3 regions of the Streptomyces sp. NPDC044921 genome follow, and region 3 is predicted to be linked to each of the others. Evidence: riboswitches for the same ligand, from Rfam matches in the RefSeq annotation. Region 3 holds a riboswitch; each other region holds the start of a gene.
The links. A riboswitch is a leader RNA that binds a small molecule or an ion and turns the genes downstream of it on or off. The one in region 3 is predicted to bind cobalamin.

Region 1: linked by a shared signal. The riboswitch ahead of AC07DA_RS08495 ((2Fe-2S) ferredoxin domain-containing protein) and the one ahead of AC07DA_RS34080 (energy-coupling factor ABC transporter permease) in region 3 are both predicted to bind cobalamin.
Region 2: linked by a shared signal. The riboswitch ahead of AC07DA_RS05130 (ribonucleoside-diphosphate reductase subunit alpha) and the one ahead of AC07DA_RS34080 (energy-coupling factor ABC transporter permease) in region 3 are both predicted to bind cobalamin.

The regions. Positions count from the first base shown of each region.
Region 1 covers NZ_JBWKIF010000004.1:278,660-284,138, forward strand. Annotated here, with positions in the region: gene AC07DA_RS08490 (iron ABC transporter permease) at 1-2,024, shown strand, start outside; gene AC07DA_RS08495 ((2Fe-2S) ferredoxin domain-containing protein) at 2,032-2,430, opposite strand; cobalamin riboswitch at 2,494-2,615, opposite strand; gene AC07DA_RS08500 (IucA/IucC family protein) at 2,644-4,200, opposite strand; gene AC07DA_RS08505 (IucA/IucC family protein) at 4,301-5,479, shown strand, end outside.
Region 2 covers NZ_JBWKIF010000003.1:1,651-7,129, reverse strand. Annotated here, with positions in the region: gene AC07DA_RS05145 (GntR family transcriptional regulator) at 1-2, shown strand, start outside; gene AC07DA_RS05140 (DUF3311 domain-containing protein) at 133-393, shown strand; gene mctP (monocarboxylate uptake permease MctP) at 390-2,018, shown strand; cobalamin riboswitch at 2,206-2,333, shown strand; gene AC07DA_RS05130 (ribonucleoside-diphosphate reductase subunit alpha) at 2,456-4,819, shown strand; gene AC07DA_RS05125 (ribonucleotide-diphosphate reductase subunit beta) at 4,819-5,479, shown strand, end outside.
Region 3 covers NZ_JBWKIF010000032.1:53,590-59,068, reverse strand. Annotated here, with positions in the region: gene AC07DA_RS34095 (energy-coupling factor ABC transporter ATP-binding protein) at 1-317, opposite strand, end outside; gene cbiQ (cobalt ECF transporter T component CbiQ) at 314-1,063, opposite strand; gene AC07DA_RS34085 (energy-coupling factor ABC transporter substrate-binding protein) at 1,070-1,459, opposite strand; gene AC07DA_RS34080 (energy-coupling factor ABC transporter permease) at 1,456-2,157, opposite strand; cobalamin riboswitch at 2,188-2,372, opposite strand; gene AC07DA_RS34075 (serine/threonine-protein kinase) at 2,451-3,866, opposite strand; gene AC07DA_RS34070 (MDR family MFS transporter) at 4,086-5,447, opposite strand; gene AC07DA_RS34065 (ABC transporter permease subunit) at 5,444-5,479, opposite strand, start outside.

The sequences.
Region 1 (5,479 bases), on a different contig from region 3:
CCCGGTCGGGCACGGCCGCGGTGACGGCCGGGCTCGTCCTCCTCGTCGCCGCCCTCGCGGTCGTCGACATCACCCAGGGCACCGCCGCCGTCGGGCCGGCGCAGGTGGTCAAGGCCCTGACCGGGCAGGCCGATCCGGCCGACGCGTCCGTGGTGATCGCCTCGCGGCTGCCGCGGATGACCGCCGGCGTCCTGGTCGGCGTCGTCCTCGGCATCGCGGGCGCCGTGCTCCAGGCCGTCAGCCGCAACGTGCTCGCCTCCCCCGACACCCTCGCGGTCAACGCCGGTTCGTACCTGGCGCTCGGGCTGGCCGGCACGACCGGCGTCTCCCTGCCGCTGCTCGCCTCCTCCGGCGTGGCCTTCGCGGGCGGTCTGGTGGCCGCGGCCGTGGTGCTCGCCCTGTCCGGCCTCGGCACGGGCACCGTACGGCTGGTCCTGGCCGGCACCGCGCTGGCGCTGGGCCTGAACTCCCTCACGGAAGGGCTGCTGTTGCTGTTCCCGCAGCAGACGGAGGGCCTCTACCAGTGGAACCAGGGCAGCATCGGCCAGAACGGCTTCGACGGCGTGCTGCAGATGCTGCCGGTCGCGCTCGTGGGGCTCGCGGGGCTGCTGCTGGTCGCCCGGCGGGTCGACGCGCTCGCCCTCGGCGACGACGCGGCGCGCGGTCTCGGCGTCCCGGTGCGCGCCACCCGCGTCACGGTGGTGGTGCTGGCGGCACTGCTGTCCGCGGCCGCCGTCACGCTCGCCGGGCCCCTCGGCTACGTCGGGCTCTGCGCGCCCGCCCTGGTCCGGCCGCTCGCCCGACGCTTCCGGGGCTTCACCCGCGCGCGGGCGGCGCTGCCCGCGGCCGGACTGGCCGGCGCGGCGCTGGTGCTCGGCTCGGACGTGCTGCTGCGCGCGATGATCCCCGCGGACACGGCGGTCGGCGTGCCCACCGGCATCGTCACCAGCCTGGTCGGCGCCGTGTTCCTGGTGGCGACGGCCCTGCGGCTGCGGGACACGGCCGGGGTGGAACCACCGGACCGGCTGCGCGTCCCCGGCCGGACCGCGTTCCTGGCCACGGCGGCCGCCCTGGCCGCCGTCGTCGTCGGCGCCGCCCTCGCCGGTGTGCTGCTGGGCGACAGCGAGCTCCTGCTCGGGGACGTCGCCAACTGGGCGCAGGGGCGGGCCGGCCGGACCGTCTCCTTCGTCCTGGACACCCGGGTGCCGCGGGTGCTCGCGGCGCTGTGCGCGGGCGCCGCGCTCGCCCTGGCCGGCACGCTGGTGCAGGCCGTGACCCGCAACCCGCTGGCGGAGCCCGGGGTGCTGGGCGTCTCGGGCGGCGCCGCGCTGGGTGCCGTGCTGCTGGTGACCACCGTGCCCGCCGCCGGCTCCTGGGGCGTGGCCTCGGCGGCGTTCGCCGGGGCGGCGCTGGCCTCCGCCCTCGTGTTCGGGCTCGCCGCCCGGGGCGGCTACCAGCAGAGCCGACTGGTCCTCGTCGGTATCGGCGTGGCGGCCGGATCGACGGCCCTGATCAGCCTGCTGATCGTGCTCACCGACCCGTTCAACGCCACGAAGGCGCTGACCTGGCTGTCCGGTTCGACGTACGGGCGGACCACGGCGGACGTCGTGCCGGTCGCGCTCGTGCTGGCCCTGGGCCTGGCCGTCGCGGTCACCCGGCGCACCGAGCTGGACCTCGTCTCGCTGGACGGGGACACCCCGCGCCTGCTCGGGCTGGGGCTGCCCCGGGCCCGGCTCGGCTTGCTGGTGGTGGGCGTGCTGCTGGCGGCGACCGCCGTGGCCTCGGCCGGCACCATCGGCTTCGTGGGCCTGGTCGCGCCGCACGCGGCCCGGGCCCTGGTGGGCCGGCGGCACGTGCGGGTGGTGCCGGTCGCCGTGCTGCTCGGCGCCGCCCTCGTGTGCGCGGCCGATCTCGTCGGCCGCACGGTGATCGCCCCGGCCCAGCTGGGCGCCGGCCTGATGACGGCCGTGATCGGCACCCCGTACTTCCTGTGGCTGCTGGTCCGCGGCCGCAGGGCGGCCTGAGCGGGTGTCAGGGACGGTCCCCGTCGCGCCGCGCCCGTGGGCTGAAGACGTACAGGTCGAGGATGTCGGGCAGCGGGGCGACTCCGGGGCCGCCGGCCCGGACCCAGGAGACGACGTCCTCGGTGGCGGCCGGGTCGTTGACCAGGCCCAGCCAGACCGGCCGGGCGCCGGCGGCCCGGCCCGCGGCGGACGGCTGCACCACGACCACGTTGGCCTGGTCGCAGACGTCCAGGCAGTCGGAGATCCGCACCGGCGCCGCCGCGCGCAGGCGCTCGGTCTGGGCCGCGTGGTCGACACCGGTCACCTTGGGGCTGCCGCAGCAGCAGTCCCGGCAGACGACGACACGGCACGGCGGGGAGCCGCCCGGGGTGTCGTCCAGGGGTTCGCCGGCCGGCGTCGCGGGCATGCCGCACCTGCCCTCTCTCCGGGGAGATCCGCCCCGGTGGTCCGTGGAGGAGGCGACCGCGTGAGTCTCCTGGCTCTCGGGTCGCCGCCGGTCCCGGCCTTCCCACCCGCTCGCGGGCAGTGGCCTGTCGGGACCGGCTCGCCGATCACAGTGGCGGGACCGCGCCGGACTCACACCGGCTTCCTCGTCCGCCGTCGCCTTTGTCGCCGGTCATCATTCCACGGCTCCGGGGCGGGCGGCGGGCCGCCCGAGCGGGTGGGGCAGCGGCAGGTAGCGGGCGTCGGCGCCGTCCGCGCCCGTCCAGCGCAGCAGCAGGTTCGTCTTGGCGGGCAGCGTCGGGGAGGCGAGCAGGGCGGGGATCTCCGGCAGGTCGTGCCGGGCGAGTTCGCGGCGGGCGGCGGGCCAGGGGTCGAATCCGGGACGGCGTTCGACGAGGGCCCCGGCGATCTCGGTCAGGTGGTTGACGACCAGGCAGTACACCAGCCGCTCCCAGCCGGCCGCGCGCGCCACGTCCGGCAGCAGCTTCACGCCCTCGGCGTCCCGGTACAGCACCTGCACGGGCATGCCGTCGGCGTCCACGGCGACCAGCGTGTTCTGCAGGTGCGCCTCGACGACGACGCCGTGCCCCGCGAAGGCCGCCAGGACCGGGGGCACCGCGTGGGCGAGGTAGGCCCGCCACCAGGCCTCCGGGTCGGTGACGCGGTCGAGCGGGTTGCCGTCGAAGCCCTCGACGAGCCCGGCCGCCAGCAGCGGGGTCGCCCCGGGCAGGAGGCGGCCGCCGAAGCCGTCGCGGACCAGGACGGCCAGGGCCTCGAAGGCGAAGTCCGCGGTGCGGTAGCCGCGGTCGGCGAGCCAGCCGGGCGGGCCGTCGTGGGCGGCGAAGGCCGCGCGCACCGCGGTGTCGGTCCGGCGCAGGGCGAGCAGGTCGTGGCGCCACAGCCGGCGGATGTCGTTGGTGATGCGCACGTCCAGGCTGAACTTCAGGAAGAGGTCCCGCCCGGGGGCGTGGACGGTGCGGATCGCGGCCGTCGGCCAGGTGTCGAAGGCCGTGGTGCCGAGCCGCAGGAGCCTGCCGTCCGCGAAGGCGGGGGCCAGCTCCCGGGCGGCCAGGTCGAGCTGCCAGGGGTGGGCCGGGAGCAGCCGGTAGCCGGGCGGGGCCGTGCCGAGCGTGTCGAGGGCGGAGGTGTCGCCCTCCTCCACGAGGGTGTCCTCGCGCAGCCCGAGCAGGACCAGCGGGAAGCGGGCGTGCGCCTCGGGCGCGTACGGCAGCCAGGCCGCGGCGGGGCCGCCGCCGCGGGCCTTGGGAGCCGGGTGGTGGGTGTGGCCGGTGAGCAGGCACTGCTCCGACCGCTGGTAGAGGTCCTCGGGCGGGGCGGCTCCGGCGCGGGCGGTGAGCAGCGCCGCCACGGCGTCCCGGCTGTCGGTCATCTCGGCGGGCAGGTCGGGGTTGGCCAGCCCCGTGCGCCGGCGCAGCTCCCCGGCGACCAGCTCGACCAGGCCGGCGTGGTCGAGGCGTTGCCAGGTGCCCGCCACCTCCACCTCGGGCTCGGCGGGCCGGCGGGTTCCGCGCACGCGCAGCAGACGCCCTTGGCCGGGCAGCCGGTAGACGCGGTGTGCGCCCTCCTCGCGCACCGGCCGGGCGATCTCGCGCACCAGGCAGTTGAGCAGGGGCACGGCGGCGTAGGCGTCGGCGAGGCGGCCGGTGGCCGGGTCGTCACCGTGGGCCGAGTCGTCGTCGGCGGGCGGGGGCATGAGGTCCACGCGTTCCACTCGTCCCTACGGTCCTTCCAGCGTTCCGGGCGGAGATGATCAGTATGTCGGTCGTCGCCATTCCGCTGTGACGCCCTATTCGTACCCGAGGAGTCCGCCCGTGCACTGTCCCCCCAGCGCCGAGACCGAGGTCGCCGACGAGCTGTCCGTCGTACGGCCCGGGCTCCTGCCGCGGTACGAGGCCGAACTGCCCGGCGCCCGGGCGGCCGTGCTGTCCCGCCTGTGGCGCGGCCTGACCCATGATCCACTGCCCTGGGTGGCGGGCCGGCGGCGGGGCCGGGACGCGGTGACGCTCTCCCTGTCCGACGGCCGCCGGCTGCACGGTCCGCTGCCGGATCCGTACGCGACCGGGGCGTACGTCACCGCCGTACGGCTCGACGGGACGCAGTACGCCGATCCGGCGCGGCTGGTGGCCGGCCTCGGCGTGCCGCACTCGGCCTCGTTCGCGGCCGAGCTCGGGCACAGCGTCGCGTCGTTGGCGCTGTCGCGAGCGGGGCGGGAGGACGGCGGCCCGGGCTGGCCGGAGCGGGACTGGGAGTGGGAGCAGCGGATCGTCGACGGGCACCCCTTCCACCCGACGTGTCGCTCCCGGCCCGGCTTCTCGGTCGCCGACCAGCTCGCCTACGGGCCCGAGCACCGGCCGGTCGTGGACCTCGCACTGGTGCCGGTGCCCGCGGCGGAGTGCCTGGTGACGGGCGTGTGGCCGGACGAGCTGCGGGACGGGGCGCACGTGGTGCTGCCGGTGCACCCCTGGCAGGCGGCGCACGTGCTGAAGCGGACGAGCGAGGAGTGCCGCCCCGCGTATCCGCTGATGTCCCTGCGCACGCTCGCCCTGCCCGGCGGGCCGCACGTCAAGACCTCGCTGAGCGCCCGCCTGACGTCCTCGGTGCGGGACATCTCGCTGCCCTCCGTCGCGGCCTCCGCGCTGCTGTCGGACTTCGCGGAGGTCGCGGCCGCGCGCACGGACGGGCTGCTGCACGTCACCCGCACCCTGGGTGCGGCGGCGGCCGGTTCCCCGGACTTCGCGGCCGTGCTGCGGGAGTCGCCGCAGGGGTACGCGGGCGGTGGTGAGCGGGTGCTGCCGGTGGCGGCCCTGGCCACCACCGAACTGCCCCGCTCGGCCGCCTGGCTGGCCGGTTTCGCCCGGCTCGCCCTCACCGTCGGGCTGCGGCTGCTGGAGCTGGGCGTGGCCCTGGAGGCGCACGGCCAGAACCTCCTGGTCGTCCTCTCCGCGGCGGGCGAGCCGCTGCGGCTGGTCTACCGCGACCTGGCCGACATC
Region 2 (5,479 bases), on a different contig from region 3:
AGCCGACCGCAGGCGGATCCGCCGTTTCTTTTGGGTACCGCATTGCGGACGAGGGGTTCCGCTGTCGCCGCACCCTGACCTAGATTGCCTGCGCATTGCACAGGTGATCACTTGAGGGGACGGAGCCGCCTGATGTCGCAAGCCCCGGAAGTCAGCAGAGGGCCGGTGGTGACGCCGACGCGCGTCGTCATCGCCGTCTGTCTCATAGCGCCCTTCGTTGCCATGCTGTGGGTCGGCTCGTACGCGAAGACCGACCCGGCCTTCATCGGGATCCCGTTCTTCTACTGGTACCAGATGGCGTGGGTGCTGATCTCCACGGCGCTGACGATGATCGCCTTCAAGCTGTGGCAGCGTGACCAGCGCGCCCGCCGGAAGGGCGGTGCGTCGGAGTGAAGGACGGCGTCAACGGCGTCGCACTCGCCGTCTTCATCTTCTTCTTCCTGGCCGTCACGGTCATGGGCTTCCTCGCCGCGCGCTGGCGCAAGGCCGAGAACGAGCACAGCCTGGACGAATGGGGCCTGGGCGGCCGCTCGTTCGGCACGTGGATCACCTGGTTCCTGCTCGGCGGCGACCTGTACACGGCGTACACCTTCGTGGCGGTGCCGGCGGCGATCTACGCGGCGGGAGCGGCCGGCTTCTTCGCGGTGCCCTACACGATCCTGGTCTACCCGCTGATCTTCACGTTCCTGCCGCGCCTGTGGTCGGTCTCGCACAAGCACGGCTACGTGACGACCTCCGACTTCGTGCGCGGCCGCTTCGGCTCCAAGGGGCTGTCCCTGGCCGTGGCGCTGACCGGCATCCTGGCGACGATGCCCTACATCGCGCTCCAGCTGGTCGGCATCCAGGCCGTGCTGGACGTGATGGGTATCGGCGGCGGCGAGAACACCAACTGGTTCATCAAGGACCTGCCGCTGCTGATCGCCTTCGGCGTGCTGGCTGCCTACACGTACTCGTCGGGTCTGCGGGCGCCCGCGCTGATCGCGTTCGTGAAGGACACGCTGATCTACATCGTCATCGCGGTGGCGATCATCTACATCCCGATCAAGCTCGGCGGCTTCGACGACATCTTCGCCAAGGCGGGTGAGGCGTTCAGCGAGACCAACCCGGCCACGGGCGCGCCGCGCGGTGCGCTGACGCCGCCGGAGGCGGGTCAGTGGACCTACGCCACGCTGGCGTTGGGCTCGGCGCTGGCGCTGTTCATGTACCCGCACTCCATCACGGCGACCCTGTCCTCCAAGAGCCGTGAGGTGATCCGCCGCAACACCACGATCCTGCCGCTGTACTCGCTGATGCTGGGCCTGCTGGCGCTGCTCGGCTTCATGGCGATCGCGGCCGGGATCAAGGTGCAGAACGGGCAGCTGGCGATCCCGCAGCTGTTCGAGACGATGTTCCCGGACTGGTTCGCCGGTGTGGCCTTCGCCGCCATCGGCATCGGCGCGCTCGTGCCCGCGGCCATCATGTCCATCGCGGCCGCGAACCTGTTCACGCGCAACATCTACAAGGACTTCATCAAGCCGGACGCCACGCCCGCGCAGGAGACGAAGGTCTCCAAGCTGGTGTCCCTGCTGGTGAAGGTGGGCGCGCTGGCCTTCGTGCTGACGATGGACAAGACGGTCGCCATCAACTTCCAGCTGCTCGGCGGCATCTGGATCCTGCAGACCTTCCCGGCCCTGGTCGGCGGCCTGTTCACCCGCTGGTTCCACCGCTGGGCGCTGCTCGCGGGCTGGGCGGTCGGCATGGTCTACGGCACGGTCGCCGCGTACGGGGTCGCCTCGCCGACGCAGAAGCACTTCGGCGGCTCCTCCAAGGAGATCCCCGGCATCGGCGAGATCGGCTACATCGGCCTCACGGCGTTCGTCCTGAACGTGGTGGTGACGGTGGTCCTGACCTTCGTGCTCAGGGCGCTGAAGGCCCCCGACGGCGTCGACGAGACCAAGCCGGAGGACTACACGGCGGACGCGGGCGACCCCGGGGTACAGGTGGAGCTCCCGCCTGCCACGGCCGGTTCGTCGCACTGACCTCCCGGCGCGGAGCACCGCGCGACACACACCGGACGACCCCCGGCGGGCCGCCGTGAGAACACCTCACGGCGGCCCGCCGTCGTCCCGCGGCCGGCGAAGATCACTCTGCACACCTGCCGGCTGACCCTCTGAAACCAGCGCGACACAACATCTGGGGGTGGCATCCGAACCCGGCACAAGATGTATGCTCATGCTCGCTGTCGCCGCAGGGGAATCCGGTGCGAATCCGGAACTGTCCCGCAACGGTGTACCCATGCCCTTTCACACGGTATGGGCGTCAGTCCGAGGACCTGCCGACAGTGCGCCCGGCCATCCGGCCGGTGTGCCTGACGTCCGGGCCTCGTGGAATGGGCCGGTGGACGCGACGCCGTGTGCGCTCGTGTGCTGCCCCCTGCCCTCGACGAGGCCCCGTGCCGAGCGAGGGAGAGCCCCACGTGACCATCGCGCCAGCCGATCCGGTCTCAGCCGCCGGAGAAGACGCGGAAGAAGCGCACGACGCTCCCGGTGCCGCCCTGTTGCGGACCCTGACCGAGCTGACCGCCGACCTCCCCGACGCCGATCCGGGCCGGGTCGCCGCCGCCGCCCTGCGCGGCCGGTCCGCGCGGGCGGACGAGACGGAGTTGCGCGAGCTGGCGACGGAGGCGGCCGCCGGTCTCATCTCCGAGGACCCCGCCTACTCCCGGCTGGCCGCCCGGCTGCTGACCATCGGCATCCGTGCCGAGGCCGCCTCCCAGGGCGTCACCTCCTTCACGCAGTCGGTCGCCGTGGGCCACCGCGAGGGTCTGATCGCCGACCGCACCGCCGCGTTCGTCCGGCTGCACGCGGCCCGGCTCGACGCGCTGATCGACACCGCCGCCGACGACCGCTTCGGCTACTTCGGCCTGCGCACCCTGCACAGCCGCTACCTGCTCCGGCACCCGATCACCCGCAAGGTGATCGAGACGCCCCAGCACTTCATGCTGCGCGTGGCGAGCGGCCTCGCCGAGGACGACACCGCACGGGCCGTGGACGAAGTCGCGGCGCTCTACCGGCTGATGAGCCGCCTCGACTACCTCCCCTCCTCCCCCACGCTGTTCAACTCCGGCACCCGGCACCCCCAGATGTCGTCCTGCTACCTCCTCGACTCCCCCAAGGACGAGCTGGACTCCCTCTACGACCGCTACCACCAGGTCGCCCGCCTGTCGAAGCACGCCGGCGGCATCGGCATCGCCTACTCCCGCGTCCGGGCCCGGGGTTCGCTGATCCGCGGCACGAACGGGCACTCCAACGGCATCGTCCCGTTCCTGAAGACCCTCGACGCCTCGGTCGCCGCCGTGAACCAGGGCGGCCGCCGCAAGGGCGCCGCCGCCGTCTACCTGGAGACCTGGCACGCGGACATCGAGGAGTTCCTGGAGCTGCGCGACAACACCGGTGAGGACGCCCGGCGCACGCACAACCTGAACCTCGCGCACTGGGTCCCGGACGAGTTCATGCGGCGGGTGAACGCCGACGCGCAGTGGTCGCTGTTCTCCCCCGCGGACGTGCCCGAGCTGGTCGACCTGTGGGGCGAGGAGTTCGACACCGCCTACCGGGCCGCCGAGGCGAAGGGCCTGGCGCGCAAGACGCTGCCCGCGCGCGAGCTGTACGGCCGGATGATGCGCACCCTCGCGCAGACCGGCAACGGCTGGATGACCTTCAAGGACGCCGCCAACCGCACCGCCAACCAGACCGCCGAGCCGGGCCACGTGGTGCACTCCTCCAACCTCTGCACGGAGATCCTGGAGGTCACCAGCGACGGCGAGACGGCGGTCTGCAACCTGGGGTCCGTCAACCTCGGCGCCTTCGTCGGCGACGGGGACATCGACTGGGAACGGCTGGACGACACCGTCCGCACGGCCGTGACGTTCCTCGACCGGGTCGTCGACATCAACTTCTACCCGACCGAGCAGGCGGGCCGCTCCAACGCCCGCTGGCGACCGGTCGGCCTCGGCGCGATGGGCCTGCAGGACGTCTTCTTCCAGCTGCGTCTGCCCTTCGACTCGCCCGAGGCGAAGGCCCTGTCCACCCGCATCGCCGAACGCGTCATGCTCGCCGCCTACGAGGCCTCCGCCGACCTGGCCGAGCGCAACGGCCCCCTGCCCGCCTGGGAGAAGACCCGTACGGCCCGGGGCGTGCTGCACCCCGACCACTACGACGTGGACCTGACCTGGCCCGAGCGCTGGGCGGCCCTGCGCGAGCGGATCGCCACGACCGGCCTGCGCAACTCCCTGCTCCTCGCCATCGCGCCCACCGCCACCATCGCCTCCATCGCGGGCGTCTACGAGTGCATCGAGCCGCAGGTGTCCAACCTGTTCAAGCGCGAGACGCTGTCCGGCGAGTTCCTCCAGGTCAACTCCTACCTGGTGGACGAGCTCAAGCGGCTCGGCGTGTGGGACGCCCGCACCCGGGAGGCGCTGCGCGAGGCCAACGGCTCGGTGCAGGGCTTCGCCTGGATCCCCGAGGACGTCCGCGCGCTCTACCGCACGGCCTGGGAGATCCCCCAGCGCGGCCTGATCGACATGGCGGCGGCCAGGACCCCGTTCCTGGACCAGTCCCAGTCCCTGAACCTCTTCCTGGAGACGCCGACCATCGGCAAGCTCTCCTCGATGTACGCCTACGCCTGGAAGTCCGGGCTGAAGACGACGTACTACCTGCGCTCGCGCCCGGCGACCCGCATCGCCCGCGCCGCCCGGGCCGCTGTCCCCGTGCAGGCCACCCCCGACCCCGAAGCGGTCGCCTGCTCCCTGGAAAACCCCGAGTCCTGCGAGGCCTGCCAGTAATGCCCAGCAACCAGAACCTTCTCGACCCCGGCTTCGAGCTGACCCTGCGCCCCATGCGCTACCCGGACTTCTACGAGCGCTACCGGGACGCCATCAAGAACACCTGGACCGTGGAGGAGGTCGACCTCCACTCGGACGTCGCCGACCTCGCCAAGCTCTCCCCCGCCGAACAGCACCTGATCGGCCGGCTGGTGGCGTTCTTCGCGACCGGCGACTCGATCGTCGCGAACAACCTGGTGCTGACGCTGTACAAGCACATCAACTCCCCCGAGGCGCGGCTGTACCTGAGCCGTCAGCTGTTCGAGGAGGCCGTGCACGTCCAGTTCTACCTGACGCTGCTCGACACCTACCTGCCCGACCCGGAGGACCGCGCGGCGGCCTTCGCGGCGGTGGAGAACATCCCGTCCATCCGCGAGAAGGCGGAGTTCTGCTTCAGGTGGATGGACTCGGTCGAGAAGCTGGACCGGCTGGAGTCACAGGCGGACCGGCGCCGCTTCCTGCTCAACCTGATCTGCTTCGCGGCCTGCATCGAGGGCCTGTTCTTCTACGGTGCCTTCGCCTACGTCTACTGGTTCCGCAGCCGGGGCCTGCTGCACGGCCTGGCCACCGGCACCAACTGGGTGTTCCGCGACGAGACCATGCACATGTCGTTCGCGTTCG
Region 3 (5,479 bases):
GACACGTCCTGCTCGACCGAGGCGGCGAACAGCTGGTCGTCCGGGTCCTGCACCACCAGTTGCACGGTCGTCCGCAGCCGGGTCAGGCCCTTGCGGTCGTACGTCACCGGCTGCCCGTCGACCGTCAACCGGCCTACGTCCGGCCGCAGTCCGCCGCTGAGCAGGCGCATCAGGGTCGTCTTGCCGCTGCCGTTGCGCCCCAGCAGCGCCAGGGCGCGCCCCTCGCGGACGTCGAAGTCGAGGCCGCTGAGCACCACCGGGCCGTCCGCGTAGCCGAAGGACGCGCCCCGCAGGGCGACGAGGGCGGGCTCGCTCATGTCAGCGGCCTTTCCAGGAGCAGGGAGAGGGCGGCCAGCGCCACGAGCAGGGCGCAGCCGGCGGCCGTGAAGCGGGCGGAGACACGGGCCTCGGGCACCAGGACGCGCAGGGTGCCGTCGTAGCCGCGTCCGGCGAGCCCGGCCTGGAGGCGGGCGGCCCGGTCGAAGGCCCGGACGAACGCGGTGGCGCCCAGGCCGGCCAGGGAACGCCACTCCGCGGCCCGGCTGGTGTGGCCGAGGCGCGCGGCCTGCGCCTCCCGGATGCGGCGCACCGAGTCCAGCAGCAGGAAGCTCATCCGGTACGTCACCAGTGCGACATCGACGACCGGTGCGGGGATCCCCGCCCGGACCAGGCGCGGCAACAGGTCGGACATGGGCGTGGTGAAGGCGAACAGCAGCACGCCCAGGGAGGCCGCCGAGGTGCGCAGCAGCAACTCCCCGGCCCGGACGGGCCCGTCACCGGCGAAGGAGACGAAACCCTCCGGCCCGCCGACCTGGACGAGCAGCGTGAGCGCGCCGGTCGCGCAGAAGCCCAGCGGCACCCGGTAGGCCCGCCACAGCCGCCGGGCCGGCACGCCCGCCGGTCCCAGCAGCAGCACCAGGGCCGTGACCAGCACCAGGGCCGCGCCCGGCCAGGGCGGCAACGAGATCGCGAGCACGGTGAGGCCGAGCCCGAGCACGGCCTTGTCCACGGGGTGGCGGCGGCGCCAGCGGCTGCTGTGCGCCGCCGCGTCGATCGGCAGCACCCGGGCTCAGTCCTGCCCGTCGGCGGGCTTCCCGGCCGCGGCGGGGGACCTGCCGGCCGTGTCGGCGGGCGCGCTCCCGGCCTCCCGCTCCAGCGCGCGCCGCTCGCCCTGCCGCCGCCCTCGGCGCAGGCCGAAGTAGTAGGCGAGGACACCGGCGCCGAGCGCCGCCTGGAGGGAGAACAGGGCCGACTCGATCTCCCCGGACGGCGGTTCGTACAGCGGCGAGAACCACGGCTCGTAGTCCGGCTCGATCTCGGTGATCGCGGACTCCGCCTCGCCGTCGGCGCCCGCGAACGGCTCCTCCTTGTGGTCGCCGAGGCCGAGGGCCAGCGGCAGCACGGCGAGGGCGGCCACGGCGAGCAGCAACAGCAGGTTGATCCTCGTGTTCCTGCTCACCGAGCCACCGCCTCCGCGCCGGTCCGGGAGCCCTTCGTGCCCAGCAGCACGCCCAGCCGGGTCAGCTCGCCCTTGCTGGACTGCACCAGCAGCCGCATCACCAGCACCGTCAGCAGCCCCTCGCTGACGGCGAGCGGGATCTGCGTGACGGCGAAGATGGAGCCGAACTTGCCGAGCGCGCCCAGGAATCCGCTGCCCGGGTCCGGGAAGGCGAGCGCCAGCTGCACGCTGGTGACGCAGTAGGTGGACAGGTCGGCGACGAACGCCCCGCAGAACACCGTCACCATGAGCGGCACGTCGTACCGCCGCAGCAGCCGGTAGACGGCGTAACCGGCCCAGGGCCCGACGACCGCCATGGAGAAGACGTTCGCGCCGAGCGTGGTGAGCCCGCCGTGCGCCAGCAGCAGCGCCTGGAAGAGCAGGGTGATGGTGCCCAGCACCGCCATGACGGGCGGCCGGAACAGGATGGCCCCCAGGCCCGTGCCCGTGGGGTGGGAGCAACTGCCCGTGACGGACGGCAGCTTCAGGGCCGACAGGACGAACGTGAAGGCACCGGAGGCACCGAGCAGCAAGGTGCTCTCGGGGTGCTCGCGCACCTCACGGGTGAGTGACCGGACTCCGTGGACGACGAACGGCGCCGACGCGACGCCCCAGGCGGCCGCGTGCGCCGGAGGCAGGAAACCCTCGGCTATGTGCATGGCTCAGCAGACCCTCTCCAGCACCTCGTGGATGGTTGACGCGCCTTGGCCGGTCTCCTGGCTGACGGGTACCACCGCCCGAACTCCGCCTTCCCGGGTCACGAGGACCCAGTGGCTGCCCGCGAGGGCCGGAGCCGGACTTCCCGATTCACAGTGGCGAGGGCCGCACCGGCATCACACCGGATTTCCCGTTCACCAAGGCGTGGTGACAATAAGGCCGGGGTAAGGGCGATGACAAGCCGCCCCAGGGGGCGCGCGAGGGGGCGCCCGCTCGCACACCGGCGCAGAATCGCTCAGTCCTCGCCCTCGTCGTCCTCGTCGCCTCCGTCGTCCACCGGGACCTGCGGAGGCCGCTGCTGCGGCTGCTCCACCTGCTCCGTGCCGTCCCCGCCCGTCTCCGGCGCCGGGCTCGACGGACCGGGCGGCGGTCCGGCCGGGGCCGGGGTGGTGGGTGCCGCCGAGGACGGGACGACATCGGCCACGGTGCCGACCGTCGACGTCTCGCCGGTCTGCGCGGTGGAGGCCGGCGGGTCGGCGGACGCCCCCGGCTCCGAGGGCGAGGCCGGGCTGCTCGCCGACGGCGAGGCGTCGGGTTCGGTGCTCTTCGTCGTGGTGTCGTCGGGTGAGAACCACACCATGCCGAGGTACATCGCGGCGAGGAAGAGGGCCGCGGCGGCGGCCGTGACGCCCAGCCGCGACCGGTTGCCGGAGCCGCCCCGCGGCGCCGCGCGGCGGGCCCGCCCGCCCGGGGCGGTGCGCGCCCCCGTGGGCAGCGCGTAGGTGACCGGGGCGCCGGCCCCGGCCGGCGCGAAGCCCGCCGTCCCCGGGGACGGCACCGGGGAGGGCGCCGGCTGCGTGGCCTCCGGCAGCGGCTCGGGCCGCCCCTGCCAGGCACCGGCGGCGAACCACTCGGCGGCCTGCTGGGCCGACGGCCGGTCCTCGGGCTGCTTGGCGAGCAGCCCCAGCAGGTAGTTCTCGAACGCCGGCGGGAGACCGGCCACGCCGAGTTCGCGGGGCGGCACCGGGGCGGCGTCCAGATGCTGGTGCAGGAGCGCGACGGCGGTGTCGGCCTGGAACGGCGGGCGGCCGCTGAGCAACTGGTAGAGCACGCACCCCAGGGAGTACATGTCGGACGCGGGGCCGGCGGGCTTGCCCAGCGCGCGCTCGGGCGCGAGGTAGAGGCCGGTGCCGACGATCTGCCCGGTGGCGGTGAGCGCGGCCCCGGGGTCGTCGAGGAAGCGGGCGATGCCGAAGTCCCCGATCTTCAGCGTCCCGTGGGCGTCCAGCAGCAGGTTGGCGGGCTTGATGTCGCGGTGGACGATGCCCTGCGCGTGCGCGGCGGCGAGTCCCGCGGCGGCCTGGGCGGCGAGGTCGGCCACCCGGCCCGCCGGGAGTGCGCCCGACGCGGCCAGCACCCCGGCGAGGCTGTCGCCGTCGACGAGTTCCATCACCAGGTACAGCCGGTTGTCGTACTCACCGAAGTCGAGCACGCCGACCAGGTTCGGGTGGTTGAGACGCCCGGCGGTCTGGGCCTCCAGGCGGAACCGGGAGGCCGCCGTGGCGTCGGTGTCCTGGGGCAGCAGCAGCTTGACGGCCACCGCTCTGGCGAGCGTCTCGTCGTACGCCCGCCAGACCTCTCCCATTCCACCGCGCCCGATCTCAACATCCAGCCGGTAGCGGCCCGCTAGCAGCACTCGTCCTCGTCTCATGCAGTGGGAAGCTCGTCGCCGCAGCCCGAACTCCCCGCGTCCGGGCGGGGATTGGTGGGGGGTGCCACAGCCGACCCAGGATACTGGCGCCGGATGATCATTATGCGCCGCGGCGGTGAGCCCGGGCGGTACGGCCCCGGAAACAGGTCGCAGACCCGGGGCGCACGCGGGGCCGCACTCCGGGTGGCGCGTCCGCGGGCGTGCCCGCCGGAGGCCGGATCAGCCCGCCGGAGCCGTTCCCTTCTCCCCGGCCTCCCGTTCCTCCCCGGCCTCCCGTTCCCCCTCGGCGTCCCGGTGCGGCAGCAGCGCCACCGCCAGGGCCGGTACGGCCGCCAGGACCAGCCACGGCACGGCGGCCGGCAGCCCCAGGTCGAGCAGGGAGCCGGTGGCCGCGCTGCCGGCCAGCACGATCAGGCCGGAGACGGAGGACAGCGCCCCCATGTACAGGCCGATCCGGCCGTCTTCGGCGAGGTCGGGCACCCAGGCGCGGGCGGCGGGTACCACGAGCATCTGCCCCACGGTGAGCAGCACGACGAAGCCCGCGGCCGGCAGCAGCCCGGCGGTGCCCGTCCACCCGGCCGGGCGCGCGGCGGCCACCACCGCGAAACCGGCCGCGATCAGCAGCAGTCCGGCGGCCATGGAGCGGCGCAGGTCGAGCCGGTCGCCCGCCCAGCGGGTCACCGGGAGCTGCGCGCACACGACGAGGACCGACGACAGGGCGAACAGCCAGGACAGCGGCGCCTGCGAACCCGCCGCGCGCTGCACCTCGTCCGGCAGGGCCAGATACAGCTGGTTGTAGCCCAGCAGGTACGTGCCGTACGCACAGCACAGCGCCAGGAAACGGCGGTTGCGCAGGACGCGGGCTCCGCCGCGCTGCCGGACGCGGACCCGGCCGGGGATGTGCTGCGGCATCAGCCGCAGGTGCCCGGCGAGGACCAGCACGAAGACCGCCGCGCCGGCGAGGCAGGCCGTACGGAAGCCGACGGCGAGCAGCAGCGCGCCGAGCAGCGGCCCGGCGAAGGCGCCCACCTGTCCCGCCACGCTGAACAGCGCCAGCACACGGGTGCGCGGTCCGTGCCCGTCCGCCTCCCAGACGACCGCCTGGCGGGCCACCTCGGACTCCACGGCGGGGGAGAACAGGGCGGCGGCGAAGCCGATCACCAGCACCGCCCCGATGACGGCCCAGGTCGCCTCCGCGTACCCGAGCCAGGCGAACCCGGCGATCCGCAGCGCGCAGCCGGCCAGCACGACCGGCCGCACGCCCCACCGGTCCACGAGCCACCCCCCGACCACGAACAGGCCCTGCTGGCTGAAGGTGCGCAGCCCGAGCACGAACCCGACCAGCCAGCCCGCCATGCCGATCGCGGTGCCGAGGTGCTCGGCGAGGAACGGCAGCACGGCGTAGAAGCCCAGGTTGAAGGCGAGCTGGGTCAGGATCAGCAGCCGCAGCAGCCCGGACAGGTCCTTCCAGAGCCGCCGGGTGCTCTCGCGCGGCGCCCGGGGCGGCTCGCCGTCGGTCATGGCGCCACGGGGCACACGGGCGGCCCGGCGGGCCAGGACACGGGAGATGAGGTCGGTCATCGTTCTTCTGTCGGTGAGGTCGGTGAGGCGGA